One region of the Mesorhizobium onobrychidis genome, then DNA from elsewhere that is predicted to be linked to it. Evidence: riboswitches for the same ligand, from Rfam matches in the RefSeq annotation. Region 1 holds a riboswitch; the other holds the start of a gene.
What was found. A riboswitch is a leader RNA that binds a small molecule or an ion and turns the genes downstream of it on or off. The one in region 1 is predicted to bind S-adenosylmethionine.

Region 1 (15,128 bases):
CTCGACGAGCCGACGCGCGGCATCGACGTTGGCGCCAAGTATGAAATCTACACGATCATCGCGCGTCTCGCCTCGGAGGGTAAGGCGATCATCGTCATCTCGTCGGAGATGCCCGAACTGCTCGGCATCACCGACCGCATCTATGTCATGAACGAAGGACGTATCGTCGGCGAAATGGCGGCGAGCGATGCCAGCCAGGAAAAGATTATGCGCGCCATCGTTCGCGGAGAAGGAAAAGCATCATGAGCACCGAAAGCGCTCCCGTCCCGAAAAGCGGCGTCGCCGAAGATGTGCAGCAGGGGCCGCGCGTTGCCGTCTCGGCGCTGGTCACCAACCTGCGCGAATACGGCCTGATCCTGGCGCTTATCGCCATCATGGTATTCTTCCAGTACACGACGTCCGGAACGCTGTTCAAGCCGGTGAATTTGAGTAACCTGGTGCAGCAGAACAGCTTCATCATCGTGATGGCGCTGGGCATGCTGCTGGTGATCGTCTCCGGCCATATCGATCTCAGCGTCGGGTCCGTCGCCGGTTTCATCGGCGCGCTGGCGGCGATGATGATGGTCATCTGGCCTCTCGGCCCTTTCAGCAATCCGCTGGTGGTGTCGATCATCTGCCTGATCATCGGCGGCGCGATCGGCGCGGGACAAGGCTACTGGATCGCCTATCACCGAATACCTAGCTTCATCGTCACGCTGGCGGGGATGCTGATCTTCCGCGGCATCTGCCAGGCGCTGCTGGGTGGCGGGTCTTCCGTGGGGCCGCTTCCAGCCGGCTTCAAGGCGCTCAGTTCCGGCTTCATTCCGGACGTGATCGGCTCGTTGACGCTGATCCCGCCGGTCGTGAACGCCGCCGGCAAGACCATCGTCGGCAGCGGGCTGACGCTGCACATGACGACGATCGTGATCGGCCTCGTTGCCGTGCTCGCCTATGCCTATTTCGGACTCAGGGCACGGCGCAGCCGCGAGCGGCATGGCTACAAAGCCGAACCCTTCACGCTGTTCGTCGTCAAGACCCTGGTGACCAGCGCTCTGGCGCTGTTTCTGGTCTACCAATTCGCCACCTACAGAGGTCTGCCAATCGTTCTCGTGGTGATGGGCGTGCTGATCGCGCTGTTCGTCTTCGTCACCAAACGCATGACAGTCGGCCGCCGTATCTACGCAATGGGCGGCAATGCCAAGGCGGCGCAGCTATCGGGTATCAAGACCGAGCGGCTGACCCTGATGGTGTTCATCAATATGGGCGTGCTCTCGGCGCTCGGCGGGCTGATCATTGCGGCGCGCCTTGGCCAGGCGGTGCCGGCGGCCGGCCTCGGCAGCGAGCTCGACGTCATCGCCGCCGTGTTCATCGGCGGCGCTTCGGCGATGGGCGGCGTCGGTCAGGTTATTGGCGCGGTGGTCGGCGGTTTCATCATGGGCGTCATGAACAACGGCATGTCGATCATGGGCGTCAATGTCGATTGGCAACAGGTGGTCAAAGGCCTGGTGCTGCTCGGCGCCGTGGTCTTCGACGTCTACAACAAGAACAAGGCTTGAGGGCGAGGGAACACATGCATGTCGCCAAACGTGTGCAGCGTGTTGGGACAACAACATGCATAAAAACAAGGATTAAAGCGGGCCCCCTTTCAAACGCGGCGCGCTTTTAGGAGGCACGGGTCACATCGCGGCGCTGCCGGGCGGCGCAAAGAAGTCCCCCAGGGACCGGGCCCGCGAGCGCAATCCGGACGAAGAGTTCACCAGTGGCGCGGATACCATCCAAGCCGCGCTGGTCAAGGTTTGCCAACCCGGCAGCCAGGCCAAAGGCAATTGAGAGAGGGTACATCATGCTGATCTCCCAGATCCTCGACGACGCAGAGACCATCCGCGTCGTTGCCCGCAACGGCGGCAAGACCCGGATCATCAACGGCGCCCGCAGCGTCTATTCGCTGGCGATGGAGGCCGCGCGCACAGGCACCGGACTTGTCGCCCTCATCGAGCGCAAGGGCTTCGGTGAAGCGGTCGACCTCGATGCCGCCTACAAGAAGGGGCGGCTGTTGTCGCCAATCAACCATCCCGACCCGGCGCATCTCCACCTCACCGGCACCGGACTGACACATCTCGGCTCCGCCGCGACCCGCGATTCCATGCACAAGAAGCTCAGCACCGACGGCGAGGAGCAACTCACCGATTCCATGAAGATGTTCCGCATGGGGCTGGAGGGCGGCAAGCCGGCCAAGGGCCAGACGGGCGTGCAGCCGGAATGGTTCTACAAGGGCAACGGCACCATGGCGGTGGCGCCCGGTGCGGCACTTCTGTCGCCCGCCTTCGCCGAGGATGCCGGCGAGGAGCCGGAAGTCGCCGGCATCTATGTTATCGGCGACGACGGCGCCCCTTTCCGCGTCGGCTTCACGCTGTCAAACGAGTTTTCCGACCATGTCACCGAGCGCGTGAACTATCTTTTCCTCGCGCATTCCAAGCTGCGCAACGCTTCGTTCGGGCCGGAGATCCTGATTGGCGAACTGCCGTCGGACGTCCGGGGCTCCTCGCGCATCGTCCGCGACGGCAAGCTGCTGTGGGAAAAGCCGTTCCTGTCGGGCGAGGCGAACATGTCGCATACCATTGCCAATCTCGAACATCACCACTTCAAATATTCGGCCTTCCGCCAGCCGGGCGACGTGCATGTGCACATGTTCGGCACGGCAACGCTGTCCTTCGCCGACGGCGTCAGGACCGAGGCCGGCGACGTGTTCGAGATCGAGGCCAGGGATTTCGGCCTGCCGCTGCGCAACCCGCTTGAAATCGAGCAGCCGGTGAAGGTGGCGGTGAAGGCGCTGTAAAGTGGCACCTCTCCTTCTCCCCTTGTGGGAGAAGGTGGCCGAGCGAAGCTCGGTCGGATGAGGGGTGTTCCAGGGAACGCCAACCCCTCACTCCGTCCAGCACCCCTCAACCGTCTTGGCGCTGCGCGCCAATCCACCTTCTCCCACAAGGGGAGAAGGAAAGGACGCCTGACCTCAATAAATATCGAAATCGAAATATTTGGCCTGGATCTTCTTGTAGGTGCCGTCTGCGACGATCGCATCGATCGCCGCGTTGAGTTTTTCGCGCAGCGCATTGTCTTCCTTGCGCACGGCGATACCGGCTTCGGTCTCAGTGCCCTTGACGTCGCCGACCATCTTGCAGCAGCCGTCGCTCGACTTCTTCATCCAGTCCATCAGCACGAATTTGTCTGAGAGGACGGCATCGAGACGGCCGTTCATCAGGTCGGCGACCGCCTCCTCCTGGGTCGGGTAGAGCTTCGCCTCGGCGCCGGCCTTGATATAGACATCCTGGGCATAGTCGGCCTGGGTGGTCGAAGCCTGCGCGCCGACTGTCTTGCCGGCGAGTGCTGCGGGTTCGGTCGAGGCAATATCGCTGTCCTTCAAGGCCACCAGCGAAAGCGGCGTCGTATAGTATTTGTTGGTGAAGGAGACCTGCTTCTTGCGCTCCTCGGTGATGCTCATGGACGCGATGATGGCATCGAATTTTCTGGCCTGAAGCGCTGGGATCATGCCGTCCCAGTCCTGCGTGACAAGTTCGCATTCGACCTTCATCTGAGCGCAAAGCGCATTGGCAATGTCGATGTCGAAGCCGACGAGCTTGCCATCCGCGGTGATGGTGTTGAACGGCGGATAAGCGCCTTCGGTGGCGATCTTCAACTTTTCCTGTGCTTGCGCCGACAAGGACCCGGCAGCCATCACCAGCATGGCAGCGGCTGCTGTCGATGCGATCCATCTTGAAATCTGCATTTCTTGTTCCCTTGGTTCCAACCACCTTAACGGTTGGGCACAACCAAGCACGGCCCACAAGGTCAGGCAAGCACAGTCTGATTTAATCGGCGATCAGCGCGCGGCGCGGAAATGCTTGGACAGTTTCAGGCCCTGTGCCTGGTAGTTCGAGCCGAGATCAGTGCCGTAGAGCGCCTGCGGCCGCTTCAGCATGTGCTCGTAGACCAGCCGCCCGACGATCTGGCCGTGGTCGAGGATGAACGGCACTTCGTGGCTGCGCACTTCGAGCACCGCCCTGCTGCCGGTGCCGCCGGCCGCCGAATGACCGAAGCCCGGATCGAAAAAACCGGCATAATGGACACGGAATTCGCCGACCAGCGGATCGAATGGCGTCATCTCGGCGGCATAGAGCGGCGGCACATGCACCGCTTCCTGGCTGACGAGGATATAAAATTCGTCCGGATCGAGCACCAGTTCGCCGGCGCCGCTCTTGTAAAGCGGCTCCCAGAAATCGACGACATCCTGTGCCGCGCGCTTGTCGACATCGACCAGGCCGGTGTGGTGCTTGCCGCGGTAGCCGACCAGCCCGTCCTTGTCGCCATCGAGGTCGATCGACAGCGCGATGCCGCCACCGGAAATGTTCGGTGGCTCGGTGGCGACGAGCGTCTCGGCACGGTGCAATTCGTGCAGCTCGCTTTCCGACAAAAGTGCATTGCCGGTGCGGAACCTGATCTGAGACAGCCGCGAGCCGGCGCGGACAACGATCGGAAAGGTGCGCGGGCTGACTTCCAGATAGAGCGGGCCGTTGTAGCCGGCAGCGATCTTGTCGAACTCGTGGCCACGATCGGTCATCACGCGGGTGAAGATGTCGAGCCGTCCGGTCGAGCTCTTCGGGTTGGCGGAGGCGGAGATGTTTGCCGGAAGCGCCAGGCTCTCGAGCAGCGGCACGATATAGACGCAGCCCGTCTCCAGCACCGCACCGTCCGCGAGATTGATTTCGTGCAGCTTCAGACGGTCGAGTTTTTCAGCAACCCTGTGGTTGGGGCCGGGAAGGAAGGAGGCGCGCACCCGCCAGGCCTTGTCGCCAAGCCTGAGGTCGAGGCTGGCCGGCTGGACCTGGTCGGCATCAAGCGCGCGCGGCGACTTCAGCGCGCCCGACTGAAACAGCGCGGAAATGTCCTGATCGGGAAGAATGCCTGTCTGCCGCAAAGTCTGGCTCCGCTCGAAGGCCGGGCGAGGTCTCGTTTTTTTGCAGGTCCTTGCCACGGAACCTACTGGTACAAACCTCTTAATCATGCCGGCAATTGACGCAAGCGCGGTGCAGGTCTAAAGGGTCGTTATCCCGTGGTGATTTGGCCGGTCGGCTTGCAGCCACGTTAAACAAGTCGCTAAAGGACCGTCGGGCCGAAAGGCCGTATGGACCGGTTGCGACTTTCGCGGCCGGTTTTTTTGTGTTTGGACCATTTTTGGTGTTTGGAACAAGGTGATGACGAGCAACAAGCGCAACTGGAAGCCTCAGACCGCCCTCGTGCATGCGGGAACGCTACGTTCCGGCTTCGGCGAAACCTCCGAGGCGATGTATCTCACGCAAGGCTATGTCTACGACACGGCGCAGGCGGCGGAAGCCCGCTTCAAGGGCGAGGAACCGGGCTTCATCTATTCGCGCTATGCCAATCCGACTGTCGACATGTTCGAGAAGCGCATGTGTGCGCTGGAAGGTGCCGAAGATGCCCGCGCCACCGCATCCGGCATGGCGGCGGTCACAGCGGCGTTGCTGTGCAGCGCCAAGGCCGGCGACCACATAGTGGCGGCGCGCGCGCTGTTCGGCTCCTGCCGCTGGGTGGTCGAAACGCTGGCGCCGAAATACGGCATCGAGGCGACGCTGGTCGATGGCACCGAAATCGCCAATTGGGAAAAGGCGGTCAGGCCCAACACAAAGCTGTTCTTCCTTGAAAGCCCGACCAATCCGACGCTGGAAGTCGTCGACATCGCAGCCGTCGCCTCGCTTGCCAATTCGATCGGCGCGCGGCTGATCGTCGACAACGTCTTTGCCACGCCCTTACAGCAGAAGCCGTTGCAACTCGGCGCCCACATCGTCGTCTATTCGGCGACCAAGCACATCGACGGCCAGGGGCGCTGCCTCGGCGGCGTCATCCTGTCGGACAAGAAGTGGATCGACGAGAACCTGCACGACTATTTCCGCCACACCGGTCCCAGCCTGTCGCCGTTCAATGCCTGGACGCTGCTGAAGGGCCTGGAAACGCTGCCGCTGCGCGTGCGCCAGCAGACGGAAAGTGCCGGCCGGATCGCGGACTTCCTCGCCGAGCAGCCGGAGATCGCCCGCGTCATCTATCCCGGCCGCGCCGATCACCCGCAAGCGGCGGTCGTCAAGAAGCAGATGTCGGGCGGCTCGACGCTGATCTGCCTCGACGTCAAGGGCGGCAAACAGGCGGCTTTCGCCTTCCAGAACACGCTCGATATCGTGCTGATCTCTAACAATCTCGGCGATGCAAAGAGCCTGATCACCCACCCGGCGACGACGACGCACAAGAATCTGAGCGATGAGGCGCGTGCCGAACTCGGCATCGGGCCAGGCACGCTCAGGCTGTCCGTCGGCCTGGAGGACACAGACGACCTGCTCGAAGACATCGAGCAGGCACTGAAAGCCGCCAGATAGGGATACGCGCCGAACGGCTTCGCTCGAATTGTCAAAAGCAGGCGCGGTCAGGCGCCCGACGGGGTCTCTTCCAATTCCGCAACGGCGCTGGTGTGGATGGTCATCGTGTTGCCGCGCCAGTCGACGGCACCGCTGAGCCAGCCGCGCACCCAGATGGCGGGAAGCATCACGTCCCGCGCAACCATCGCCGGGATCATGCGCAGCGACAGGTGCCAGCCCTTGGCCGAGGCGAGAGCGCATTCCGGGAGATAGGCGACTACCAGCACGGCGACGGCGGTTGCCGACAGGCTGAAGCCGGCGCCGGCCGCAGCAATCAGCGCAAGCGCCAGCGGAACCGCCGCGCCGACCAATATTTCTGGCGCGAAGAACAGGGGGAAGGTGACCCGGCGCAGGCGTGCCCAGCGGGCCTGGCGCGACCAGATTTCGCCAAACGTGCGCAAACCGAGCGGCTGCTCGAAGGGCGAGGCGACGAGATTGACGCGCAGTCCAAGCCCGTTGACCAGCTTGGTCGCGGCGGCATCCTCGGCGATCTCAGCGGCAAGCGCACGGATGCCGCCATTGGCGTCGAGCATGAGCTTGTTCCACAACATGCTCTTGCCCTGGGCGAAACCGAGGCCGAGCGCCTCGCCGGTATATTGCCAGCGCGCCTGCAGCGTGTTGAGGAAAGCGCATTCGACCTCCGCCCAGAACCCGTCCGGCCGCGAGCCGATCGGCGTCGAGCAGACAAGGCCAGTGTCCGGCCGCCATGCCGCCATCAGATGCTGGACATAGTCCCTCGACATCAGGACGTTGGAATCGGCAAGGATGACCCAGCGGTGTCGCGCTGCCTCCCAGCCCTTCACGCAATTGTTGAGTTTCGGATTGCCGCTGATGCGGTCGTCGCCGACGAGCAGCCGGGCCGGCACGGCCGGAAAGCGGGCGATCGCGTCGGTGATCGGCCCGACCACCGGGTCGTCGGCATGGGCGACGCAGAAGATGAGTTCATAGCGCGGCCAGTCGAGAGAGAAGGCGCGCTCGAGCGTTTCCTCGGCAAACGGTTCGACGCCGCGCGACGGCACGACGATCGACACCGGCTGCGCCTTGCCCGCTGGCGGTGTGATCCTGCCAGGCCGCTTCAGCTTCAACGAAGCGAGCAGGATGCTGGCGAGATTGACAAGAAGCAGAGCTGTGGAAAGCAAGGCGGCGGTGACTGTCAATTCCATCGATATCTGGTCACTCCAGAAAAAACCGCCCGCATGAAAGCCGTTTCAACAGTTCGACAGAATGCTGAGTCGCCCGGCCCTGCACACCATCATTGTCATGTGTCACTTAAATGACATTGTTCTTCGGCACCTGCGCGCAAAGGAGGCGGGCAGCGACGGGAAGCACCCCGTTGACCAAGCTGCGGAGAGCGTCGAAAGTTCCGTCTACATATTGTGGAGTAGTCTATGTACAGCGCCGTCACGCGCAACATCGAAGTACAGGTCAGGCCGTTCTATCTGGAAGATCGCTCCGACCCGTCGGAGAACCGCTATGTCTGGGGCTACCAGGTGACCATCGACAACCAGTCGGATGAATTCGTGCAGCTTCTGTCACGCTATTGGCACATCACCGACGGCACCGGCCGGGTTGAGGAAGTGCGCGGCGCCGGCGTTGTCGGCGACCAGCCCGAACTCAACCCCGGCGACAGTTATCAATACACGTCTGGGTGCCCGCTCTCAACGCCATCCGGCATCATGGTCGGCCACTACACGATGCGCAACAAGCGGGGCGAGACGTTCGATGTCGCCATCCCCGCCTTTTCGCTCGACCTGCCGGGCACGCGGCGCACCGTCAATTGACGCTCACTTGAGTTCCTCGCCCTCGCGAAGCGGGGGAGAGGTGGCCCCACTCCGTCGGGCGAGGAACCCAAGTTCTGCGAAGGCACCGCACTCGGTATTTGGCGATTCCTACTTCCATTGGAAGAATGCCAGCGGGCAGATAGGCAGCACTGACGCTCGTTATTGCGCGGCGGCAAACTCCGCCGGGTCGAAGTCATATTGTTTCGAGCAGAATTCGCAGGCGACGTGAATGCCGCCATCCTCGGTGCTGTCCCTGATCTCGTCGGCGGAGAAGCCTCCGAGAATGCCGCGGATCTTCTCCCTGGAGCATGAGCACTGGTCGGCAACCGGTACGCCGCCGAAGACGCGCACGCCGTGCTCGTGGAACAGCCGGTAAAGCAGCCGCTCGGCGCCGATCGTCGGGTCGATCAGTTCCGTCGGCTCAATGGTGCCAAGCAACGCCAGCAGTTCCTGCCAGGAATTGTCGGCCGGATCGTGGATCTCCTGGCGCGGATCGCCGTCGCCGCCCGGAAGATCGGGCACGCGCATGCGGTCCGGCGATTGAGGCAGGAACTGCGCCAGGATGCCACCGGCACGCCATTGCTCGCGGGCGCCGCCGACGCCGGGCGTCAACAGCTTGGCCACCGTGAGCCTGAGATCGGTCGGGATCTGTTCCGACTGCCGAAAATAGGTGCGCGCGGCCTGCTCCAGCGTCTCGCCTTCGAGCTGGACGATGCCCTGATAGCGCTGCGTGTGGGCGCCCTGGTCGATCGTCAGCGCCAGGACACCGCTGCCGAGCAGCGTCTGCTGCGAAGTCTCACCGGCAGACGTCAGAGCCTCCAGCCGGTCGGCGTCGAAGCGCGCGTAGGCGCGTAGCGCATGCGGCGTGGAAAAATCCGCCACCAGCATATCGACCGGTCCGTCCGTGCGGGTCTGCAGGATGAACTTGCCTTCGAACTTGAGCGAGGTGCCGAGCAGCACCGTCAGCACGCAGGCTTCCGCCAGCAGGCGAGCGACCGGCTCGGGATAGTCATGACGGCTGAGGATCGCGTCGAGCATCAGCCCGAGCTGGACGGTGCGGCCACGCACGTCGAGCGGGCCGACCTCGAAGGGCACGACATGATCGTCGCCAGCGTAGCCGAATTCGCCGAGTTTGGGTTGTTGTTCAGCCAATTGATGAGTTTCCAACATGACAAAGCTCCAGGGCGCGGCCATGCCGCCCTCCGGGGCGCATGCGTCGAAACGCGCTCGATTTGCGTGATGCGCCTGAGATAGGCACCACGCAGTGCCGGATCAAGGTGGCCCGGATCAAGCGCCCAGACACCAGGCCAAAACCGCCTTCTGGGCGTGGAGCCGGTTCTCGGCCTCGTCGAACACTACCGAATGCGGCCCGTCGATGACTTCGTCGGTGACCTCCTCGCCGCGATGCGCCGGCAGGCAGTGCATGAACAATGCGTCCGGCTTTGCCTTCGCCATCAGCGCCGCATTGACCTGGTAGGGGGAGAAGACATTGTGGCCGCGAGCACGGTGCTCCTGGCCCATCGACACCCAGCAGTCGGTGACGACGCAGTCGGCCTCGTGGACCGCCTCCTCGGGCGAGCGGGTGAAGTGCAACTTGCCGCCATGCGCCGTCGACCAATCGACATGCTTCTGCGCCGGCTCGCTGCCTTCCGGCACGGCGACGTTGAGGTTGAAGCGGAACCGCGCCGAGGCCTCCAGCAGGGAATGCAGCACGTTGTTGCCGTCGCCAGTCCAGGCGATTGTCTTGCCGGCGACCGGACCGCGATGCTCCTCGAAGGTCATGATGTCGGCCATCAGTTGGCAGGGGTGGGTATCGTCGGTCAGCCCGTTGATGACGGGAACGGTGGCGTTCTCGGTCAGCTCCAGCAGCCGGTCATGCGATGTGGTTCGGATCATGATCGCATCGACATAGCGTGACAGCACCTTGGCCGTGTCGGCGATGGTTTCGGAGCGGCCGAGCTGCATCTCGGTGCCGGTCAGCATGATGGTCTCGCCGCCGAGCTGGCGCATGCCGACGTCGAAGGACACGCGCGTGCGCGTCGACGGTTTGTCGAAGATCATCGCCAGCACTTTGCCTTCGAGCGGTTTTGTCCGCTCGCCAGCCTTGAGCCTTGCCTTTCGCACCACGGCATCGTCCAGCATGAAGCGCAGATCGCCCTCGGAAACGGCGGAAAGATCAGTGAAATGGCGAAGGCTCATTTGGGGTCTTTCGACTGTTACTTCGCGGCAGCCGCGGCGATGGCATCGGCCAGGCCCCGGGCGCCGGCACGGATGCGGTCGAGCGCCTCATGGATCTCGGCGTCGGTGACGGTGAGCGGCGGCAGCAGGCGAAGAACGTTGTCGCCGGCCGGAACCGCAAGCAGATGCTGGTCGCGCAACGCCATGTTCACCTTGGTGTTGGGTGCGGCGCATTTCAGGCCGAGCATCAGGCCTGTGCCCCTGATGTCTTCGATGATGTCAGGAAACTCGTCGGCGACGCCCGCCAGCCCCTGCTTCAGCAGCAACGCCTTGCGCTGGACATCCTCCAGGAAGCCGTCTTCCAGCACCACGTCGAGCACGGCGTTGCCGACCGCCATCGCCAGCGGATTGCCGCCGAAAGTCGTGCCGTGCACGCCGGCGGTCATGCCGACGGCCGCCTCGTCGGTGGCGAGACAGGCGCCCATCGGGAAGCCGCCGCCGATGCCCTTGGCAACCGCCATTATGTCGGGCGTGACGCCAGCCCATTCATGCGCGAACAGTTTTCCGGTGCGGCCGATGCCGCACTGGACCTCATCGAAGATCAGGAGCAGGCCATGCTGTTCGCAGAGCTGCCTCAGCCGCTTCAGCGACTGCGTCGGCACCGGGCGGATGCCACCCTCGCCCTGCACCGGCTCGATCAGTATCGCGGCGGTCTCGGGCGTGATCGCCTTTTCGGCGGCGTCGATGTCGTCGAAGCCGACCTGGTCGAAACCTTCGACCTTGGGTCCGAAGCCTTCCAGGTATTTATACTGGCCGCCGGCGGCGATGGTCGCCAGCGTGCGGCCATGAAAGGCGCCTTCGAAGCTGATAATGCGAAAGCGCTCGGGATGGCCCTTGACGAAGTGGTAGCGCCGCGCCGTCTTGATGGCGCATTCCAGCGCCTCGGCGCCGGAATTGGTGAAGAACACCTTGTCGGCGAAGGTGGCGTCGACCAGCCGCTCGCCCAGACGGCTCTGCCCCGGAATCTCGTAGAGGTTCGAGACATGCCAGACCTTGGCCGCCTGCTCGGTGAGTGCCGAGACCAGATGCGGATGGCTATGGCCCAGCGAATTCACGGCGACGCCGCCGCCAAAATCGAGATATCGCTCGCCCTTGTCGGTGACCAGCCAAGTGCCTTCCCCATGGTCGAAGGCCAGGGGTGCGCGGGTAAAGGTCTCGAAAAGCGCCGAACCGCTCATTATATGCGTCTCCGGAACCGGAAAATCAAAAAGCCGCCAAAGCGGCGGCCTTTGCGGCTTATCGTGTTTTTCGGCCATGAAGTCAACGAAAACGTCGCGCAAGGACGCGCGGCAAGCTCTCCAGCGAGACGCCGGCTCATCAGCGACCGGGCAAGTTGGGGAAAACCGAAAAAACCGATTCGTGTTGGCCCTCAGACTCTTGTCACCGAGTCAGCGCATAAGGTAATTGTAGTCGAGAAATAACTAGATTTCGTGCGGCGGACCTAATCACCCGATATATGTGGTGTCTGCCCGGCGGAAGCCGGATCGTGGAAGGATTCCGATCGCCGCACATTTCAGCAGGAGCGCGGTCTCATGAATTGGACTGACGAGCGGGTCGAACTTCTTAGAAAATTGTGGTCGGAGGGACTGAGCGCCAGCCAGATCGCCGCACAGCTCGGGGGCGTCAGCCGCAATGCCGTCATCGGCAAGGTGCATCGGCTGAAACTGTCGGGCCGCGGACGCTCGACCGCCACGCCGGCACGCCAGAAGAAGAGCGTGCAAGGATCGAGCGTCCAGAAATCGGTGTCGCGGGCGGCAAGCACCGCGCGGCATATCACCACGTCGATCGGCGCGACCGCGCTGCAGGCGCAATTCGACACCGTACCGGTGGCGCGTCATTACGTCCGTCCGGTCGAGAACGTCGTCGTGCCGATCTCGCGGCATCTGCAACTCGTCGAGTTGACCGAGCGGACATGCAAATGGCCGAATGGCGATCCGCTTTCGGAAGAGTTCCATTTCTGCGGCAACGACGCGGCCGAAACCGGACCCTATTGCAAGTACCACGCTCGCATTGCGTTTCAGCCCGCTTCGGAGCGGCGGCGCAGTCGCTGAATAGCGAATAGCCTTTGCGAAAGGCGCAAGGTCGTTTCTTGCCCTATTCGCCATTCGCTTCCTTCACAGCCAGCCGCTCTTGCGGAAGCGCCAGTAGAGAACCGAGCAGACCAAAATAATCGCTCCCAGAACGACCGGGTAGCCATATTCCATCCTAAGTTCCGGCATGTCGTTGAAGTTCATGCCGTAGATGCCTGCGAGCGCTGTCGGCACCGCCAGGATTGCAGCCCATGAGGCGAGCTTCTTGGTGATCGCCGTTTCCTGGCTCTGGCCAACCAGGAGGCTCGCCTCGAAGGCAAATGCGAGCACCTCCCGCAAGCTGTCGATCTTCTCCTGGACGGTGCGGATGTGGTCGGTGACGTCGCGGAACAGCGGGTGCATGGCCGCATGGATCTGCGGCAGGTCGGCGCTGGTCAGCCGGCGGCAGACTTCCACCAGCGGCAGCGCGGCGTTGCGCAGGCGCAAGAGATCGCGGCGCAGCATGTAGAGCCGCTCTATGTCGGAGCCGGTCATCGGCTTCAGCAGAACCCTGTCCTCGATCGCCTCGACCTCGTCCTCGATCTGCTCGAGCACCGGCATGTAGTTGTCGACGATGAAATCGAGAATGGCATAGAGGACGAAATCCTCGCCCTTGGCTAGCGAATGCGGGCAGCTTTCCCAATGCTGGCGAACGACGGCATAAGAAGTCGACGGACCGTGCCTGACGCTGACGATGTAGCCGGCGCCGACGAACAGATGCGTCTCGCCGAAGGTGACGCGCCTGTCGATCAGTTGAGCCGTGCGGGCAACGATGAACAACGCATCGCCATATTGCTCGATCTTCGGCCGCTGATGCGGATGCTCGGCGTCCTCGATCGCCAGATCGTGCAGGTGGAATTGCGCCTGGACGCGAAGCAACAGGTTGCGGTCCGGCTCCAGCAGGCCGATCCAGACGACATGACCTGGCTTCTTGGCCCATTCGCCAGCTTCCTCGATCGGAATGTCGGCGACACGCCGGCCGGCGGTATAGACGCTGGAAGCGACGATGGCCGATGTCGGCGGGGCCGGCGTCAGGTTCCGAACGGTTTCCATCGCTACCTCCTGGAGGCATGGCCTCGGGTCAGGATCAGGAACGTTCGGTAAAGCTTAGCCTAAATCAGCAATGGGTTCGAGAGGCAGCCGTTCACTTCGCCGGTAGCGTTGCGGGAAGCACAATCTTGTCTGTCTTGTCGCCCTTCGGCCGCTCGGCCGGCATCTGGTCGCCGGTGACGATGTAGTAGATCGTCTCGGCGATATTGGTGGCGTGATCGCCGATCCGCTCGATATTCTTGGCGCAAAACAGCAGGTGCGTGCAAGGCGTGATGTTGCGCGGATCTTCCATCATGTATGTCAGCAACTCGCGAAACAGCGAGGTGTACACGGCGTCGATCTGATCATCGCGATCACGCACGAAGCCGATCTTTTCCACCGAGCGCGACGCGTAGACGTCGAGCACTTCCTTGAGCTGCGTCAACGCCAGGTCGGCCAAGGCCTCAATGCCACGGAACAGGCTGGTCGGCTGGCGCCCTTCTATGACGGCAACCACGCGCTTGGCGACATTCTTGCCGAGGTCGCCGACCCGTTCGAGGTCCGCCGAGATGCGGATCGCGCCGACGATCTCGCGCAAATCCGTCGCCATCGGCTGGCGCTTGGCGATGATGATGATCGCCTTGTCGTCGATCTCGCGCTGCCCTTCGTCCAGAACGGCATCGTCACGGATGACTTTCTGGGCAAGGCCGGGGTCGGCGTTGACCAGGGCCGCGATCGCCTGTTCGACCATGCGTTCGGCATGCCCGCCCATCGCGGCGATGCGCTTCGACAGATATTTCAGCTCCTCGTCATAGGCGCTGACGATGTGCACGGACTGCATGGAGATGCCTTCCCGGGGTCTTCTGGTCCGAGTCGTTTCCTCGAATCCCCGCTGATACGCTAGCCGGATGACAGAAAAAAGAAACCGTTAGAGCGACGTGCGTCCACTTGGACACAGAGTACGCTCTAAGTCCCTTATCCACGCATCCGGCTGTCCTAAAATCTTCCGGTTTTCGGGCCGACGCGTTCTTAGGTAGTGAGGCGTCCGTGCGCTGGCAAATGCACCGTGAAAGCTGCGCCCTTGCCGACCTCCGACTTGATTGAGAGCCTGGCGTTGTGGCGCGTCAGGATATGCTTGACGATGGACAGGCCAAGCCCGGTGCCTTTCTGGGTCCGGCTGTTTTCGACATCGACGCGGTAGAAGCGTTCGGTGATGCGCGGGATGTGCTCCTCGGGAATGCCGGGACCGAAGTCCCGGATGGTGACGTCAATGCCCGGTTCGGGACCGTCATCGCTATGAGCAATCGTCACCACGACACGTCCACCCGACTGTCCGTATTTGCAGGCGTTTTCCAGCAGATTCTCGAAAACCTGGAAAAGTTCATCGCGGTCCCCCGGCACATTGAGCGGCCCTTCCGCGAAATCCCGCTCGATGGCAACGCCGTTTTCCCTGGCAAGCGGCCCCAGCGAGTCGATGACGCTGTCGAGGGTCTGGCGGAGATCGACCTCGGTTCCCGGCTTCAGATAAGGTTTCATTTCCAGTCGCGACAGCG
Region 2 (15,128 bases), 1.6 Mb from region 1:
AAAAGCGACGGTGAAGAACACGGCGGTGTCGAACACCGAGCCGACCAGCGTGCCGACGATCGGCGCCCGCCACCAGCTCTGCCGGCGCAGCCGGTTGAACACGGTCACGTCGAGCAGTTGCGCGATCAGGAACGCGGTGCCGGAAGCCGCCGCAATGCGCACCAGCCGGTCGGCGGCCGTTTCGAATTCGATCAGGCCGTAGCGGAACAGCAAGGGCGGGATGACGACCGAGCAGATCACCGCCGCCGTGAAGCCGACAAACACGATCCGGCGCGCCACGGCCGGGCCGTAGCGGCGGTTGGCAAGGTCGGTGACCAGGAAGGAGAACGGATAGGTGAAGGCGCCCCAGGTCAGAATGTCGGCCAGCGACAAGCCGCCGATCGCACCTTGCAGCGGGAACTGCACGAGGATGTTCGACGCCACCACGACAAGCGCCATGGCCGCAACAAAGGGCAGATATCGGGAGAAAAAACTCATTTTTTTATCCTGGGTAATGGAACCAGCGGGGTGTCATGCCGAGTTCGGACGACACTCCTTGGAAGGCGGTTGCCTGAGAAATTAAGCGGCCGGCTGTTCGACAAGCTTCTTGGCGATCTGCTTCTTCAGCAGGCGCGCGCGCTGCGACAGCTCCTTGGCGTCGGCCTTGGCCAGGAACGCATCAAGGCCGCCGCGGTGCTCGACCGAACGCAGCGCGTTGGCCGAAATGCGCAGGCGCACGTTCTGGTTCAGCGCTTCCGAGATCAGCGTCACATTGACGAGATTCGGCAGGAAGCGACGCTTGGTCTTGTTGTTGGCGTGGCTCACATTGTTGCCGGACATGACTGCCTTGGCAGTGAGTTCGCAGGTGCGGGACATGGTTCTAAACCTTCAGTTCTCGGTCTGGCCAAACATTCGACCCGCGCCGGGTGGCGCGCGGTTTCGGTCAGGCGGCCTTATGGAAAAAGTTGGCGTTCCATAGTTGCATTTCGCCGATGCGTCAAGCTCCGGCTTGCGCGCGGGTGTGACGACGCCTTTCACATAAAGGCCGGAATTCAGCCTATAAGCGGTCGCACAAGGAGATACCAGGCCGGAGTTGTCCGCTTCCGCTGAAAATCGAGGATCAATCCCCGCCATGCTTCGTTCGTCTCATGCTCTCCTTGCCTCGCTTGCCGTCGCGCTGCCGACGGCAACGTCTGCCGCCACGCAACAATCCTTCAAGGGCGAGTATACGGTGTCGATCCTCGGCCTCTCGGTGGCAAAGGCAACCTTTTCCAGCAGTTACGAAGGCGATACCTATTCGATCGACGGCAGCGTCTCCAGCGCCGGCCTCGCCACAATCTTCGACGACACACGTGGCACGATCTCGTCAAAAGGCAAGATTTCGGGCAAGCAATTGCAGCCGCAAGCGTTCCGCGCCGACTACAAGTCGGGCGAGAAGGCGTCGATGATCGATATCCAGTTCGCCAATGGCACTGTTACCGCGACGAAAGTCGTGCCTGCGCCGAAGAAGCGCAATCCCAAGAATTGGATACCGCTGGGCGCCAGCCATCTCGCGTCGGTGCTCGATCCGATGGCCGCCACCGTCATCCATGCCGATAGTCTCGACAAGGTCTGCGGGCGCACGGTGAAACTCTATGATGGCGAGATGCGCGCCAATCTGACGCTGACCTACGATTCGAAAGGCTCGACCTCGGTGCGCGGCTACAAGGGCGATACCGTCACCTGCAGGCTGGGCTTTGAGCCGGTGGCGGGTTACCGCAAGAACCGCAAAGCTTTGACGTACCTGAAGGATCGCAGCCGCATCATGGTGACGTTTGCACCGGTTGGCCAAACCGGCGTATATGCGCCGATCCACGCCACGGTCGGTACGAAAATCGGCACCCTCACCGTCAGCGCGGAGCGGTTCGAAGCGACAGAATAGGCGCGATCGCGCGCCGCCGGAGACGGACATGGGGCGCGCTACACTGATCGGCTTCTCGGCGGTCGCCATGTGGGCGCTGCTGGCGCTGCTTACGGACGCTTCCGGCGAGGTGCCGCCGTTCCTGCTTTCAGCGATCACCTTCACGATCGGCACCGGCGTCGGGCTCGTCGCGCGGCTGTTCATGCCGGCCGCCGCCACCCGGCAGAAGATACCGCCGCAAGTGTGGGTGATCGGCATTGCCGGCCTGTTCGGCTATCACTTCTTCTACTTCACTGCGCTGCGCAACGCGCCGGCGGTGGAGGCAAGCCTCATCGCCTATCTTTGGCCGCTGCTGATCGTGCTCGGATCCGCGCTGATGCCGGGCGAGCGGCTGGCCTGGAACCATGTCGTCGGCGCGCTGCTCGGCCTTGCCGGCACTTTCCTGATCGTCACCAAGGGCGGCGGGCTTGCCTTCGACGCACGCTATGCCTTCGGCTATGCGATGGCCGGCGTCTGCGCCGTGCTGTGGTCGTCCTATTCGCTGTTGTCGCGGCGCTTCCCGTCGGTGCCGACCAGCATCGTCACATGGTTCTGTGCGGCTACGGCAGCGCTTTCCCTTGTCTGCCATCTCATGCTGGAACAGACGGTGCTGCCTGTCGGTGCCGGCCAGTGGCTGGCCGTGCTCGGCCTCGGCCTGATGCCGGTGGGTGCGGCCTTCTACGCCTGGGATGTCGGCGTCAAGCGCGGCAACATCCAGGTGCTGGGCGCGGCGAGCTATGCCGCCCCGCTGCTGTCGACGCTGGTGCTGATATCGGCCGGTTTCGCCGAGCCGTCCCTGCGCATCCTCGCCGCCTGCGTGCTGATCACCGGCGGGGCAGCGCTTGCGGCGAAATCGCTGTTCTTGCGCAAGCAGGCAACGAGCGAGGCCGAGGCATGATGCCGTTTCCCGGCGGCATCGACGCCAACGCCAATGCGACGCTGCTGTTTTCGCTGGCGGCGGCGGTGATCTACGCCTTCACCATCGACATGCCGCCGAAGCTTGCGCGTTCTGCGGTCAAGACACTGGCCGTGGCAATGCTTGGCGTGCTGGCATCGCTGCAGGGCGGTCCGTGGCTGCTCGTCGCGGCGCTGACGCTCAGCGCCATCGGCGACGCGTTGCTGTCACGCGAGGGTGAAAAGGCTTTTCTCGGCGGGCTGGCCAGTTTTCTCGTTGCGCATGGGCTTTACATCGCGCTGTTCCTGCGCTTCGGCGACGGGATCGGGCTGCTGTCGGCCGAGCCGTGGCGCGCGGCGATTGCCATGGCAATGGCCGTGTTCGCGCTCGCCATGCTTTTTGCGCTCTGGCGCCGTGTCGGCCCCGCCTTGCGCCTTCCGGTCAGCGTCTATATCGCGGCAATCCTCGCCATGGCGATTTCAGCCCTCACCCTGAGCAATTTCTGGATCATCGGCGGCGCCGCGCTGTTCATGGCGTCCGACGGGCTGCTCGCCTCGGAAAAGTTCCTGCTAAGCGCCATCTCGCCGCACCGCGTCTGGACGCGCTATGCGGTCTGGATGCTGTATTACGCCGCCCAGCTGGCGATCACGATGGGTTTCCTGCTGGGTTAGGCCTCCAACCCGGTGCTGCCAACTCGAAGGCGGCGAAATCGAAGCCTGGCGCCACGGTGCAGCCGACCAGCGTCCACTCGCCCAGGCTGCGTGCCGATTGCCACCAGCCTGCCGGCACGACGATCTGCGGCCGCTCGCCCGCCGCCAATGCCGTGCCGAGCACCTGCTCGATCACCGGCCCGTTTTCCCGATGCATCGACAGTGCCAACGGGGCGCCGGCATAGAAATGCCAGACCTCGGCCGCGTCCTTGACGCGGTGCCAGGCCGACACTTGCTCCTGCTCCAAAAGGAAATAGATCGCGGTCGAATGGCCGCGCGCGCCCTCCGCGCCATCGCGGAAGGTCTCGGCATACCAGCCGCCTTCCGGATGCGGTTTCAGGCCGAGCGTTGCGATGATTTCGGCGGAACTGGTCATGATTTCCAGCACATCATGGTGCTCAGAAATTGTCCTTGCGTTTGCGAATTTCGGCGAACACTTCGGCGTCGGAGGCCTTCTCCATGCCGAGATGCTTGCGGATTGCCGGATCGTGCCAGCGCAGGAACGGATTGGTCGACAGTTCCTCGCCGATCGTGGTCGGCAGCGTCGGCTTGTCATCGGCGCGCAGCGTCTCGATTTTCGCAGCGCGCTCCTTCAACGCCGAATTGGTGGGGTCGACGGTCAGCGCGAAGCGGGCGTTGGAAAGCGTGTATTCATGGCCGCAATAAACGACCGTCTCGGCCGGAAGTGCCGCGAGCTTTTTCAACGAATCGTACATCACCGGCGGCTTGCATTCGAACAGCCGGCCGCAGCCGAGCGCGAACAGCGTGTCGGCGGTGAACGCCACTTTCGATCCCGGCAGATGATAGGAGACATGGCCCGCCGTGTGGCCGGGCGTGGCGATCACGTCGATCCTCTCGTCGCCGAGGTGGATGACCGAACCTTGCTCGACGGTTTCGTCGATGCCGGGGATTTTTGCCTTTTCCGCTTCCGGTCCGACAATGCGCAGCTTGAAGCGCTCCTTCAGCGCCAGATTGGCCTCGACATGGTCGACATGGTGATGGGTGGTCAGGATCATCGTCGGCGTCCAGCCGGTACGCTCGATCGCGGCCAGGATCGGCGCCTCCTCGGGCGCGTCGATGATCGCGGTCTGGCCGCTTTTCGGGTCATGCACCAGCACGCCGAAATTGTCGCTGCGGCACATGAACTGTTCGATTTCAACCGGCATGGCGTCTCTCCACTAGTGCGCCGTGCGTCCAGTTGGACGGCACAAAGGACGCTCTAACATTTTTTTTCCGCTGCATCGCGCTTTCCGAAATCGAAACCGATTTCGGCCGATGCAGTAGTCGCCGCAGACATAGGGCGCTTGCCCGCGGATGTCATCCGCCTTTGTTGAACTTGGACAGCATCGAAGATACCGTCCCGCGCATGCATTCCGATATCATCGACCTTCGCTCGTTTTATTCGACCACGCTCGGGCGATTGGCCGAACGCTCGATCACCATGGCGTTGTCCTCGATATGGGCTGTTGTGCCCAATGAGCGGCTGGTCGGCCTCGGTTACACCTTGCCGTGGCTGGAGCGGTTCGGCACCGACGCCGAGCGTGTCTTTGCCTTCATGCCGGCAACGCAAGGCGCGGTGGTCTGGCCGGCTACGGGGCCGACCGCGACCGCACTGGTCTTCGATGAGGAATTGCCGCTGGTCGATGCCTCCATCGACCGCATGCTGCTCGTCCATTCACTCGAACATGCCGAGAACCCGCGCGAGACGCTGAACGAAATCTGGCGGGTGCTGTCGCCCGCCGGCCGCGTCGTCATCGTCGTGCCCAACCGGCGCGGTGTCTGGGCCCGTTTCGAGCATACGCCGTTCGGCAGCGGCCGGCCCTTTTCGCGCGGCCAGCTCACCGAATTGCTGCGCGAAGCAAACTTCACGCCCGCGGCCTGGTCCGACGCCCTGTTCTTCCCGCCATCGCGGAGACGCTTCATGATGCAGTTCCACAATGTGCTGGAGCGCGCCGGCCGCAGGTTCTGGCCGATCTTTTCCGGCGTCATCGTGGTCGAGGCGCAGAAGCGGCTCTACCAGGGCGTGCCGGTCGTCCAGCGTGCCTCTCGCCGCGTCTTCGTGCCGGTTTTCTCGCCGCATGGCGCCACAGGGCTCGGCCGGATATCGCCGACCGGGAATGCAACATTGCCGGGCCGTCGATGACATGTTCGTGATCGGAATCGCGCTTTTTCTCACCTATCTGTCGAGGGCGGGTTTGGTACCCGATTGAGTCGACTTGTTCATCGGTTTCAGCACCGCTTGCGAATTCAAGGACTTCACCAATGGCTGATTATCCGGATGTCGAAGGCAGCGCCAAGCCGGTTGCCGCGTCGATCGAAGCCAGCAGCCTGCGTGACCAATTGGCGACCATCAAGCTGGCGCTGGGGACCTCGCCGATCCGCAAACACCTGCTCTGGGCCTGCGTCGGCATAGTCGCCGTCATTGTGGCAACCTCGATTGGGCAGGTTCTGCTCAATCGCTGGAACGAGCCCTTCTACGATGCGCTGGCTCGGCGCGACATGCAGGGCTTCCTGCACCAGCTTCTGGTCTTTGCCGCCATCGCCGGCGGGCTTGTGGTGCTCAATGTCGGCCAGACCTGGCTCGACCAGATGATCCGGCTGAAGCTGCGCGAGGCGTTGACCCTCGATCTGATCGGTGAATGGATGCGGCCGGCGCGTGCCTTCCGGCTCGCCAACGCCGGCGCCATCGGCGTCAACCCTGACCAGCGGCTGCAGCAGGATGCCGGGCATCTCTCTGATCTCTCTACCGGTCTCGGCATAGGGCTGTTGCAGTCATTCATTCTGCTTGTTTCGTTCGTCGGCGTCTTATGGTCGCTGTCCTCGGGCTTCGTCTTCCATATCGGCGGCTATTCGCTCGCCATTCCGGGCTACATGGTGTGGGCCGCGATCCTCTATGCCGGCACGGCCTCCTGGCTGAGCTGGCTGGTCGGACGGCCGCTCATCCGCTTCAACAGCGACCGCTATACGCGTGAAGCGGAGCTGCGCTCCTCGGTGGTCCGCGTCAACGAGAATGTCGATGCCATCGCGCTTGCGCATGGCGAGGCCGACGCGAGACGACGGCTCGAGCTCGACCTCGGCACGGTGCTGGGCGCGATGCGGCGCATCTACAGCGCCCAGATCAATCTTTCCTGGGTGACCGATACCTATGGCTGGATCACTGTCGTCGCGCCGATCCTCGTCGCCTCGCCGGTCTATTTTGCCGGCGATATCAGCTTCGGCGGGCTGATGATGGCAGTCGGCGCCTTCAACCAGGTGCATGCCTCGTTACGCTGGTTCATCAACAATATCGGCGGTATCGCCGATTGGCGCGCCACGCTGATGCGCGTCGCCGATTTCCGCATCGCGCTCGTTGAAACGGATGTGCTGCACGACAGCGAAGAACGCATCACGATCGGCGAAAACCCGAATGGCGGGCTGACATTCGAGAACCTCGAGGTCGCGTCGCGGGATGGATGTACGAAGCTCGCCGAGCCCCATGTCGAAATCCGCGCCGGCGAGCGCGTCATGATCACCGGAGATCCGCGCGCCGGCAAGACGCTGTTCTTTCGCGCCATTGCCGGTCTGTGGCCGTGGGGAAGCGGGCGGATCGGCATGCCGGCCGGAGAGGTGCCCGCCTTCGTTCCCCGCAAGCCCTATTTCCCGCTCGGCACGCTGCGCGAGGTGCTCAACCACGCCGATGCCGCGCTCAGCGACGCCGACATCTCGGCGGTGCTTGCCGAGGTCGGTCTCGGGCGTCTGTCGTCCTCGCTCGACCGCTCGGCGCGCTGGGAGCGCGAATTGAGCGATGACGAGCAGCGCCTGCTTGCCTTTGCCCGGCTGGTCTTGCGGCAGCCGAAATGGGTGATCATCGACGAGGCCTTGGACACGTTCGACGGCGCGACGCTGAGGCGGGTGCTGTCGATGCTGGAGGCGCGTCTGGCCGACGCCGCAATCCTCAATATCGGCCGAGGCCAGCAGAACATTGAATTCTTTCCACGCTCATTGGCGATCGTGAAAGACATCGAGCGACCGGCTCTCAAGCCAGTCCGTGTCAGGGCCGGCGCGATCGAACCACCCCCGGCCGTCGCCGCAGCCTACCAAGAGACGTAGCCGGCGATACGCAGCCAAGCTTTATTTCGCCGTGATCGCAGCGAAAGATCGCCGGTATCGTTCGGAAGCCTGCGGCATTGGACCATGCTCGACGCGCTTAGCCTGTTTGCCTGCCTCGCCTGCGCTCAGGCAGCACCACTGGCTACGCCCGCCGATGCCATTGCGGTGGACGTCGAACTGGTGCTGGCGGTCGACATTTCGCACTCGATGGACGAAAAGGAATTCGCGCTGCAGCGCGCCGGCTATGTCGAGGCGCTGCGCCACCCCGACTTCATCAATGCGGTGCGTTCGGGTGTGACCGGCCGCATCGCGCTGGCCTATTTCGAATGGGCAGGCACCGTCCGCGACGATGCTGTCATTGCCTGGCAGGTCATCGACAATGCTGAGAGCGCCAACGTTTTCGCCGACAAGATCGAGGCGCGCCCGTTCAGGAGCTTTCGCGGCACCTCGATTTCCGGTGCGCTCGCCTTCGGCGCGGAGCTTTTGGATGGAGCCGCTTTCGACGCGACGCGCAGCGTCATCGACATTTCAGGCGATGGCCCCAACAATACCGGGATGCCCGTCACCACGACACGCGACGCCGTGGTGGCAAAGGACATCGTTGTCAACGGCCTGCCAATCCTGATCAGCCCGTCGCCCAGCTTCAGCCATCTCGACCAATACTATGCCGAGTGCGTTACCGGCGGGCCAGGCTCCTTCGTGCTGCCGGTCTATGCCGCTTCCGAATTCGTGACCGCCATACGGCGCAAGCTGGTCCTGGAGGTCAGCGGTGTTTCCGGTCCCGGGGCCGATCCGGGACCGATCCGGGTCGATGCGGCAGCACCGGTCGACTGTTTGCAAGGCGAGCGCGACCGGCGGTTTTTCTCCGATCCGTATTTTCCGGAACTTAATCGCTAGCTAGACTTGGTCTATGAATGGCGAACAGTCCCAGATGGTCTCCGGACTCTTGCCGGCCGCGCGCCATATGCGACGGCCGTTATCGCTTCAGCAGGAACACCGCTTGCTGGCCAAAGAAATTCCAGAACCACCATGGCATCGACAGGCCGATTTTCTGGCCATTGGCGTCGAGCGCGGTTGCCTTTTCCACCGTTGCGCCGAGCTCTTCGCAGAGATTGACGAAGTCGCGGATGGTGCAGAAATGGATGTTGGGCGTGTCGTACCAGGAATAGGGCAGGTCCTTGGTCACCGGCATCCGCCCTTCGACGAACAGCGAAAGGCGCACCCGCCAGTGGCCGAAATTGGGGAAGGAGACGATGGCGTGCTTGCCGATCCTGAGCAACTCGTCGAGCACCAGCTTCGGGTTGCGGGTCGCCTGCAAGGTCTGCGACAGGACGACGAAATCAAAACCCTTGTCGGGATAGAATTTGAGGTCCTTGTCGGCGTCGCCCTGGATGACGGACAGGCCGCGCGCCACGCATTCGTTGACGCCGCGCTGCGACAGTTCCATCCCGCGGCCGTCGACCTGCTTCGTCGCCTGCAGCAATTCGAGCAGCAGGCCATCACCGGAGCCGACGTCCAGCACCCGCGACTGCGGCGGGATGAGATCGGCGACGACTTCGAGGTCGACGCGCTGGGCGTGGTTGACACTCATGATCGTGCCTTTTGTCTGGCGCATGATCCCGGTCCGAAAAGTCTGCAACTTTTCGGGGTCATGCGCTGATGCCTGGCGCAAGATGCCGGTCCGGAAAGCCTGCAATCTTCAGGGATCATGCGCTGAGCCCCCTGGCGCGAGCCGCCGAGGCGATGAAGCCGTTGATGGCGGCAAACAGCTCCGGCTCGTCGAGCAGGAAGGCGTCGTGGCCGCGATCGGTCTCGATCTCGACGAAGGACACCGAGGCGCCGGCCGCGTTCAGCGCGTGAACGACCGAGCGGCTCTCCTCGGTCGGGAACAGCCAGTCACTGGTGAAGGAGACCAGGCAGAAACGGGTCCTGGTTCCGGCAAAGGCGTCGGCCAGCCGGCCGCCGTGGTCGGCGGCGAGGTCGAAATAGTCCATCGCCCGGGTCATGTAGAGATAGGAGTTGGCGTCGAAGCGGTCGACGAAGGTCATGCCCTGATGGCGCAGATAGCTCTCGATCTGGAAGTCGGCGTCGAAACCGAAGGTGAGCGCTTCACGGTCCTGCAGGTTGCGGCCGAATTTCCGGTGCAGGGCCGCTTCCGACAGATAGGTGATGTGAGCGGCCATGCGCGCCACAGCCAGCCCCTTTTCCGGGCGCTTGCCATGCTCGAAATATTTGCCGCCATGCCAGTCCGGATCGGCCATGACCGCTTGCCGGCCGACCTCATGGAAGGCGATGTTCTGCGAGGAATGGCGCGCGCCGGTGGCGATCGGCAGCGCCGAGAAAACGCGCTCCGGATAGCTCGACGCCCATTGCAGCACCTGCATGCCGCCCATCGAGCCGCCGAGCACCGAGAACAGTTTTTCGATGCCGAAATGGTCGATCAGCATCAACTGCGCCCGCACCATGTCGCGGATGGTGATGATCGGCAGGTCGAGCCCGTGGGGCTTGCCGGTAGCGGGATTGGTCGAGGCGGGGCCGGTGGAGCCGAGGCAGCCGCCGATGACGTTTGAGCAGATGACGAAGAAGCGGCTGGTGTCGATGATCTTGCCGGGGCCGATCAGCACTTCCCACCAGCCCGGCTTGCCGGTCACCGGATTGGTGCTGGCGACATGCTGGTCGCCGGTCAGCGCATGGCAGACGAGGATGGCGTTGGAGCGGGCGTCGTTGAGCGTGCCGTAGGTCTTGTAGGCGATCTGGAACGGTGACAGCAGCGTGCCGGCGTCGAGCTTGAGCGGCTTGTCGGCACCAAAACGCAACACCGGGCTCGACGGCTCGACGGCCTCGTTGTTGGTTCTTTTAGTGCGCAGCGCGACCATCGCATCCTCTTACATTAACCCATCGCGCTTTCCGAAAGTCGATTCCGATTTTCGGTCGATGCGATTGTCCGGCCGGCTACGGACAACAAAAAAACCGGCATTGCCTTCGCAAAGCCGGTTACAGGATGCAAACGGCCCTTTAGCGAGTTGTTTAACGTGGCTGCAAGCCGACCGGCCAAATCACCACGGGATTTCGCCTTTCTTCTAGGACCGGCGCGCCTCGGCGTCAACGCCCAGTCGCTCACGGCCAGTCGCTCACCCATGATCGCCGCCTCTCGACATTCCAGGCCACGGCTTGTATTTCCGCTGCGGCTTCTAGTGTGGTGAATCCGAAATTCGCATCGCGTTGGAGCAGCGCAGTGGGCGAATTTCGGATTCGCCACACTGGCAAACCAATGAATTCTAGTGTGCTGGATTTGAAGTTCCTGAGCGCTGATGCCACCAAAATGGCAGGAACTTCAAATCCACCACACTAGGCGGAAGCGTTCTCGACGGATTTTTGCGATATGAACCAGGCATCGGATCAGGCACGTCCTACGCCCCGCGCGGGGATCATGGACATCGAAGCCTATGTGCCGGGCAAAAGCACGGCGCCGGCCGGCGTTGCCAAGGTCCACAAATTGTCGTCGAACGAGAACCCGCTCGGCCCCTCGCCGAAGGCGATAGAAGCCGCGCGTGACGTCGCGGCCAAACTCGACATATATCCCGACGGCACTGCCAGGCGCCTGCGGGAGGCAATCGCCGAGGTGCATGGCCTCAACCCGGCGAACATCGTCTGTTCCAATGGTTCCGACGAGATTCTGGGCCTGCTTGCGCAGACCTATCTCGCGCCCGGCGATGAAGCTGTTATCACCGAACACGGCTTCATGGTCTACAAGATCTACATCCAGTCGGCAGGTGCTGTCCCGGTGTCGGTCAAGGAAACCAATGAGCGCGCCGACGTCGATGCGATCCTCGCTGCGGTGACGCCGCGTACCAGGATCATCTTCCTCGCCAATCCCAACAACCCGACCGGCACCTATTTGCCGTTCCAGGAGGTGCGCCGCCTGCATGCCGGCCTGCCTCGAAACGTGCTTCTGGTGCTGGATGCAGCCTATGCCGAATATGTCCGCCGCAACGATTATGAAGCCGGCGTCGAACTGGTGGCTGGCGCGGAAAACGTGGTCATGACCCGCACCTTCTCCAAGCTCGGCCTTGGCGGTGCGCGGATCGGCTGGATGTACGCGCCGATGCATGTCATCGACGCGATCAACCGCGTGCGAGGTCCCTTCAACGTCAACGCGACGGCGATCGAGGCCGGCATTGCCGCGATCCGCGACCGCGCCCATGTCGAGCGCAGCGTGGCGCATAACGAGGCCTGGCTGCGATGGGTGAGCGAGGAGTTGACCAAGCTCGGACTGCGGGTGACGCCGAGCGTCGGCAATTTCGTCCTCATCCACTTCCCCGAAGACAAAAAACATTCGGCGGCGGCTGCGGACGATTACCTCTCCGCGCGCGGCTACATATTGCGGCGCGTTTCCGGCTACGGCTTCCCCAATGCACTGCGCATGAGCATCGGCACCGAAGAGGCCAATCGCGGCGTTGTCACCACCCTCGCGACATTTCTGAAAAGCTAGAATACCATGACATCACCGATGTTCGAAAAGATCGCGCTGGTCGGCATCGGCCTGATCGGCTCGTCGCTGGCCCGCGTCATCCGCCGCGAAGGCCTTGCCCGCCACATTGCCATCTCGACGCGCAGCGAAAACACGCTGGCGCGGGCAAGCGAACTCGGCCTCGGCTCTTCCTACACGATGGATGCGAAAGAGGCGGTCCGCGATGCCGACCTGGTTATCGTTTCGGTGCCGGTCGGCTCTTCGGGCGAGGTCGCCGAGGAAATCGCACCGGCGCTGAAGCAGGGCGCGATCCTAACCGATGTCGGCTCGACCAAGGCGTCGGTCATCGCGCAGATGCAGCCGCATGTGCCTGCCGGCGTGCATTTCATTCCCGGCCACCCGCTGGCCGGCACTGAAAAATCGGGTCCGGACGCCGGCTTTGCCGAACTGTTCGAAAACCGCTGGTGCATCTTCACGCCGTTGCCCGGCACCGATCCGGCCGCCTTGGAAAAGCTCTCGGAATTCTGGCGCCGCTGCGGCTCCAACATCGACACGATGGATCCCCAGCATCACGACATGACGCTGGCGATCGTCTCGCACCTGCCGCACATCATCGCCTATAACATCGTCGGCACCGCCGACGATCTGGAGTCGGTGACCAAGTCCGAGGTGATCAAATATTCGGCCTCCGGCTTTCGCGACTTCACCCGTCTGGCCGCCTCCGACCCGACCATGTGGCGCGACGTCTGCCTGCACAACAAGGACGCCATCCTCGAAATGCTGGCGCGGTTCTCGGAAGATCTGGCCTCGCTGCAGCGGGCGATCCGCTGGGGCGACGGCGAAAAGCTGTTCGACCTGTTCACCCGCACCCGCGCCGTCCGCCGCTCGATCATCGAGGCCGGCCAGGACATCGACGTACCGGACTTTGGCCGGCAGGCGGTGGAACATCCTGCCAAGGGATAGAGCATCGGGCCAAAAGGGGGCACCGGTTTTGGGAAAATCCGGTGCTCGAACAAAAAGAGCAGCGGTACGATTCGATTTGAAAGCCCGCCGCTGTCTCAGGCCGGCCAGTGAGCCGCCATCATCGCCAGTGTCTCGGCCCTGTCCGGCGCGCCCAGCCTGCCGCCGAAGCGCAAGCATTTGAGCGCGGCGGCGGCGCTGGCAAAGCGCAATGTCCGTTCGATCGGCATCGCCTCCGCCAGCCCGACGGCAAAGGCGCCGTGAAACACGTCGCCGGCGGCAAGCGTATCCACTGCCTTGATCCTTGGCGCCGTGACATGGCGCACGGACCCAGCCGAGCGGTCGAACCACCAGCTTCCCGCCGCGCCGCCGGTCACCGCGACGAACGCATCGGTGCGTCCGGCCAGCGCTTCACAGGCATCTGGCGGGCCTCGCTCCTCGCCGCAGAGGATGAACGCCGCCGGCTCCGACGCGACGATGTGCGAGGCCAGCGGAAACAGCCGTTCCAGCACGTCTCGTGGCGCGGTGTCGGCGTCCAGTATGGCCGGACGGCCGATTTCGCGCGCCGCCGCCAGGGCCAAAGCTGCTGCGCCCGGCCAGCGCACATCGGCCAGGACAGCGTCGAATGCGGTGAGATCTTGAATGGGGAGCGCCTCGGGGTCGGCCTGGGCGAGCTTGTCATAAAAAGGAACGATGATGCGCTCGCCATGCGTGTCGACCAAGATGGCCGACAGTGCCGACCGCGCGCCGGTGACGCGTCGGACAAAGCTGCAATCGACGCCCTCGGCCTCGATCCCGGCGACCAGCTGATCGCCGACGAGGTCGTCGCCCGCGCTCGCCCATAGCGATACGTCCGCGCCGAGGCGGCGTGCGGCGCAGGCCGCGCTCGAAGCCATGCCCGAGGCGATCTGGACGCCGTCGGATGCAATGAACTTGCCCGGACGTGCCGGAAGCGTGTCGACGCCAAGGATCGTATCGAGCGTCAGCGCGCCAACACTCAGGAGCTTCACCGGGCTGTTCATCTATCTTCCTGTTTCATCATGATCTTCTCCGAACTGGAGGTTCGCAATCATGGTCTAATCGACCGGCTTGATCCTGCCCAGCGGGATAAAACCCAGCGAGGCCTTGCCCTTGACGACCTTGAGGGGCATCGACGGTTCGTTGCCAAGCAGCGCCAGCCCGGCAAAGCCGGTTTTGATCTGGCTCTTCTGCTCCGGGATTGCCTCGCCAAGGATTTCCGCCACCGCCCTTGGGTCGCTGAGCTTGATCATCAAATCGGCGTCGATCAGCCCGTCGGCATCGACCGACACCGGTCCGGAAACGGTGACGCGCGCGGTCCCCGACGACAGATCGAGCTTGCCGATATCCACCGCCTGGCCACGCAGGCTCTCTGTTTGTGTCTTGATCAGCGCCACGCCGTTCTTCAGCGTCACGTCGCCACCGCCGTCGAGCGGCGGCAGCACGCGGCCATCGATCGCCCCTGGATCGATTTCGAGATTGGTGAAACTCCCGGAATAGTCGATGTCCTGGCCGTTCGGACGCAGTTGTCCGGCCGCTGTCCCGGCGCTGAACAGCTCGACCGGGTCTGTGCCATCCGCCGGATCGGTCTGGGCTGACAGGCCCTCGGCCTCCAGTGAAACGCGCCGGGGCAGGGGCCAGGACAGTTTGACGGTCGCTCGCAGATTATCCCAGTCGATCCACAGCGGCGCCATCCCCGGCGCGGAGGCCCTGAGCGGGCCCCGCAGGTCGGCGCCGGGCGACAGGATCTGGGTGATGTGCGTGACGGCGTTGAGGCTGCCGAGGGAGGCGGCGACGTTCCTGTTGTCGTCCTGATAAGCCAGGCTGTCGCAGGAGATGGCGAAGCTCGAGGGATAGCCGCTGACCGTGAGATTGGCGCAGTCCGCCTCGATGCCATTGCCGTTGAGCTCGGCCACCGCTTTGTCGGCTTCGCTCTTGACCTTGTCCGCCAGGTAGAACCAGCCGGCGCTGTAGAGGCCGAACAGCACAAGGATGAAAGCGCCAAGCCAGAAGAGGCGGCGGCGAAAATTCGGCGGACGCTCGTCACTTGACGTCATGCTGCGGCTC

Region 2: another riboswitch for S-adenosylmethionine. It lies ahead of metX (homoserine O-acetyltransferase MetX); the one in region 1 lies ahead of IHQ72_RS35700 (O-succinylhomoserine sulfhydrylase).

What each region holds. Positions count from the first base shown of each region.
Region 1 is NZ_CP062229.1:7,252,793-7,267,920, forward strand. It holds gene mmsA (multiple monosaccharide ABC transporter ATP-binding protein) at 1-246, shown strand, start outside; gene mmsB (multiple monosaccharide ABC transporter permease) at 243-1,535, shown strand; gene araD1 (AraD1 family protein) at 1,823-2,815, shown strand; gene IHQ72_RS35690 (ABC transporter substrate-binding protein) at 2,990-3,763, opposite strand; gene IHQ72_RS35695 (2'-deoxycytidine 5'-triphosphate deaminase) at 3,857-4,951, opposite strand; SAM riboswitch at 5,077-5,154, shown strand; gene IHQ72_RS35700 (O-succinylhomoserine sulfhydrylase) at 5,229-6,419, shown strand; gene IHQ72_RS35705 (ceramide glucosyltransferase) at 6,467-7,621, opposite strand; gene apaG (Co2+/Mg2+ efflux facilitator ApaG/CorD) at 7,847-8,239, shown strand; gene IHQ72_RS35715 (Hsp33 family molecular chaperone) at 8,399-9,433, opposite strand; gene argF (ornithine carbamoyltransferase) at 9,527-10,438, opposite strand; gene IHQ72_RS35725 (aspartate aminotransferase family protein) at 10,456-11,655, opposite strand; gene IHQ72_RS35730 (GcrA family cell cycle regulator) at 12,010-12,528, shown strand; gene IHQ72_RS35735 (magnesium and cobalt transport protein CorA) at 12,592-13,599, opposite strand; gene phoU (phosphate signaling complex protein PhoU) at 13,691-14,416, opposite strand; gene IHQ72_RS35745 (sensor histidine kinase) at 14,605-15,128, opposite strand, start outside.
Region 2 is NZ_CP062229.1:1,485,859-1,500,986, forward strand. It holds gene IHQ72_RS07290 (queuosine precursor transporter) at 1-477, opposite strand, end outside; gene rpmB (50S ribosomal protein L28) at 559-855, opposite strand; gene IHQ72_RS07300 (DUF3108 domain-containing protein) at 1,112-1,900, shown strand; gene yddG (aromatic amino acid exporter YddG) at 1,929-2,816, shown strand; gene IHQ72_RS07310 (lysoplasmalogenase) at 2,813-3,484, shown strand; gene IHQ72_RS07315 (cupin domain-containing protein) at 3,459-3,899, opposite strand; gene gloB (hydroxyacylglutathione hydrolase) at 3,922-4,689, opposite strand; gene IHQ72_RS07325 (class I SAM-dependent methyltransferase) at 4,890-5,666, shown strand; gene IHQ72_RS07330 (ABC transporter ATP-binding protein/permease) at 5,786-7,612, shown strand; gene IHQ72_RS07335 (DUF1194 domain-containing protein) at 7,697-8,509, shown strand; gene metW (methionine biosynthesis protein MetW) at 8,589-9,203, opposite strand; gene metX (homoserine O-acetyltransferase MetX) at 9,319-10,488, opposite strand; SAM riboswitch at 10,608-10,685, opposite strand; gene hisC (histidinol-phosphate transaminase) at 10,995-12,104, shown strand; gene IHQ72_RS07355 (prephenate/arogenate dehydrogenase family protein) at 12,111-13,046, shown strand; gene IHQ72_RS07360 (sugar kinase) at 13,142-14,065, opposite strand; gene IHQ72_RS07365 (DUF2125 domain-containing protein) at 14,120-15,118, opposite strand.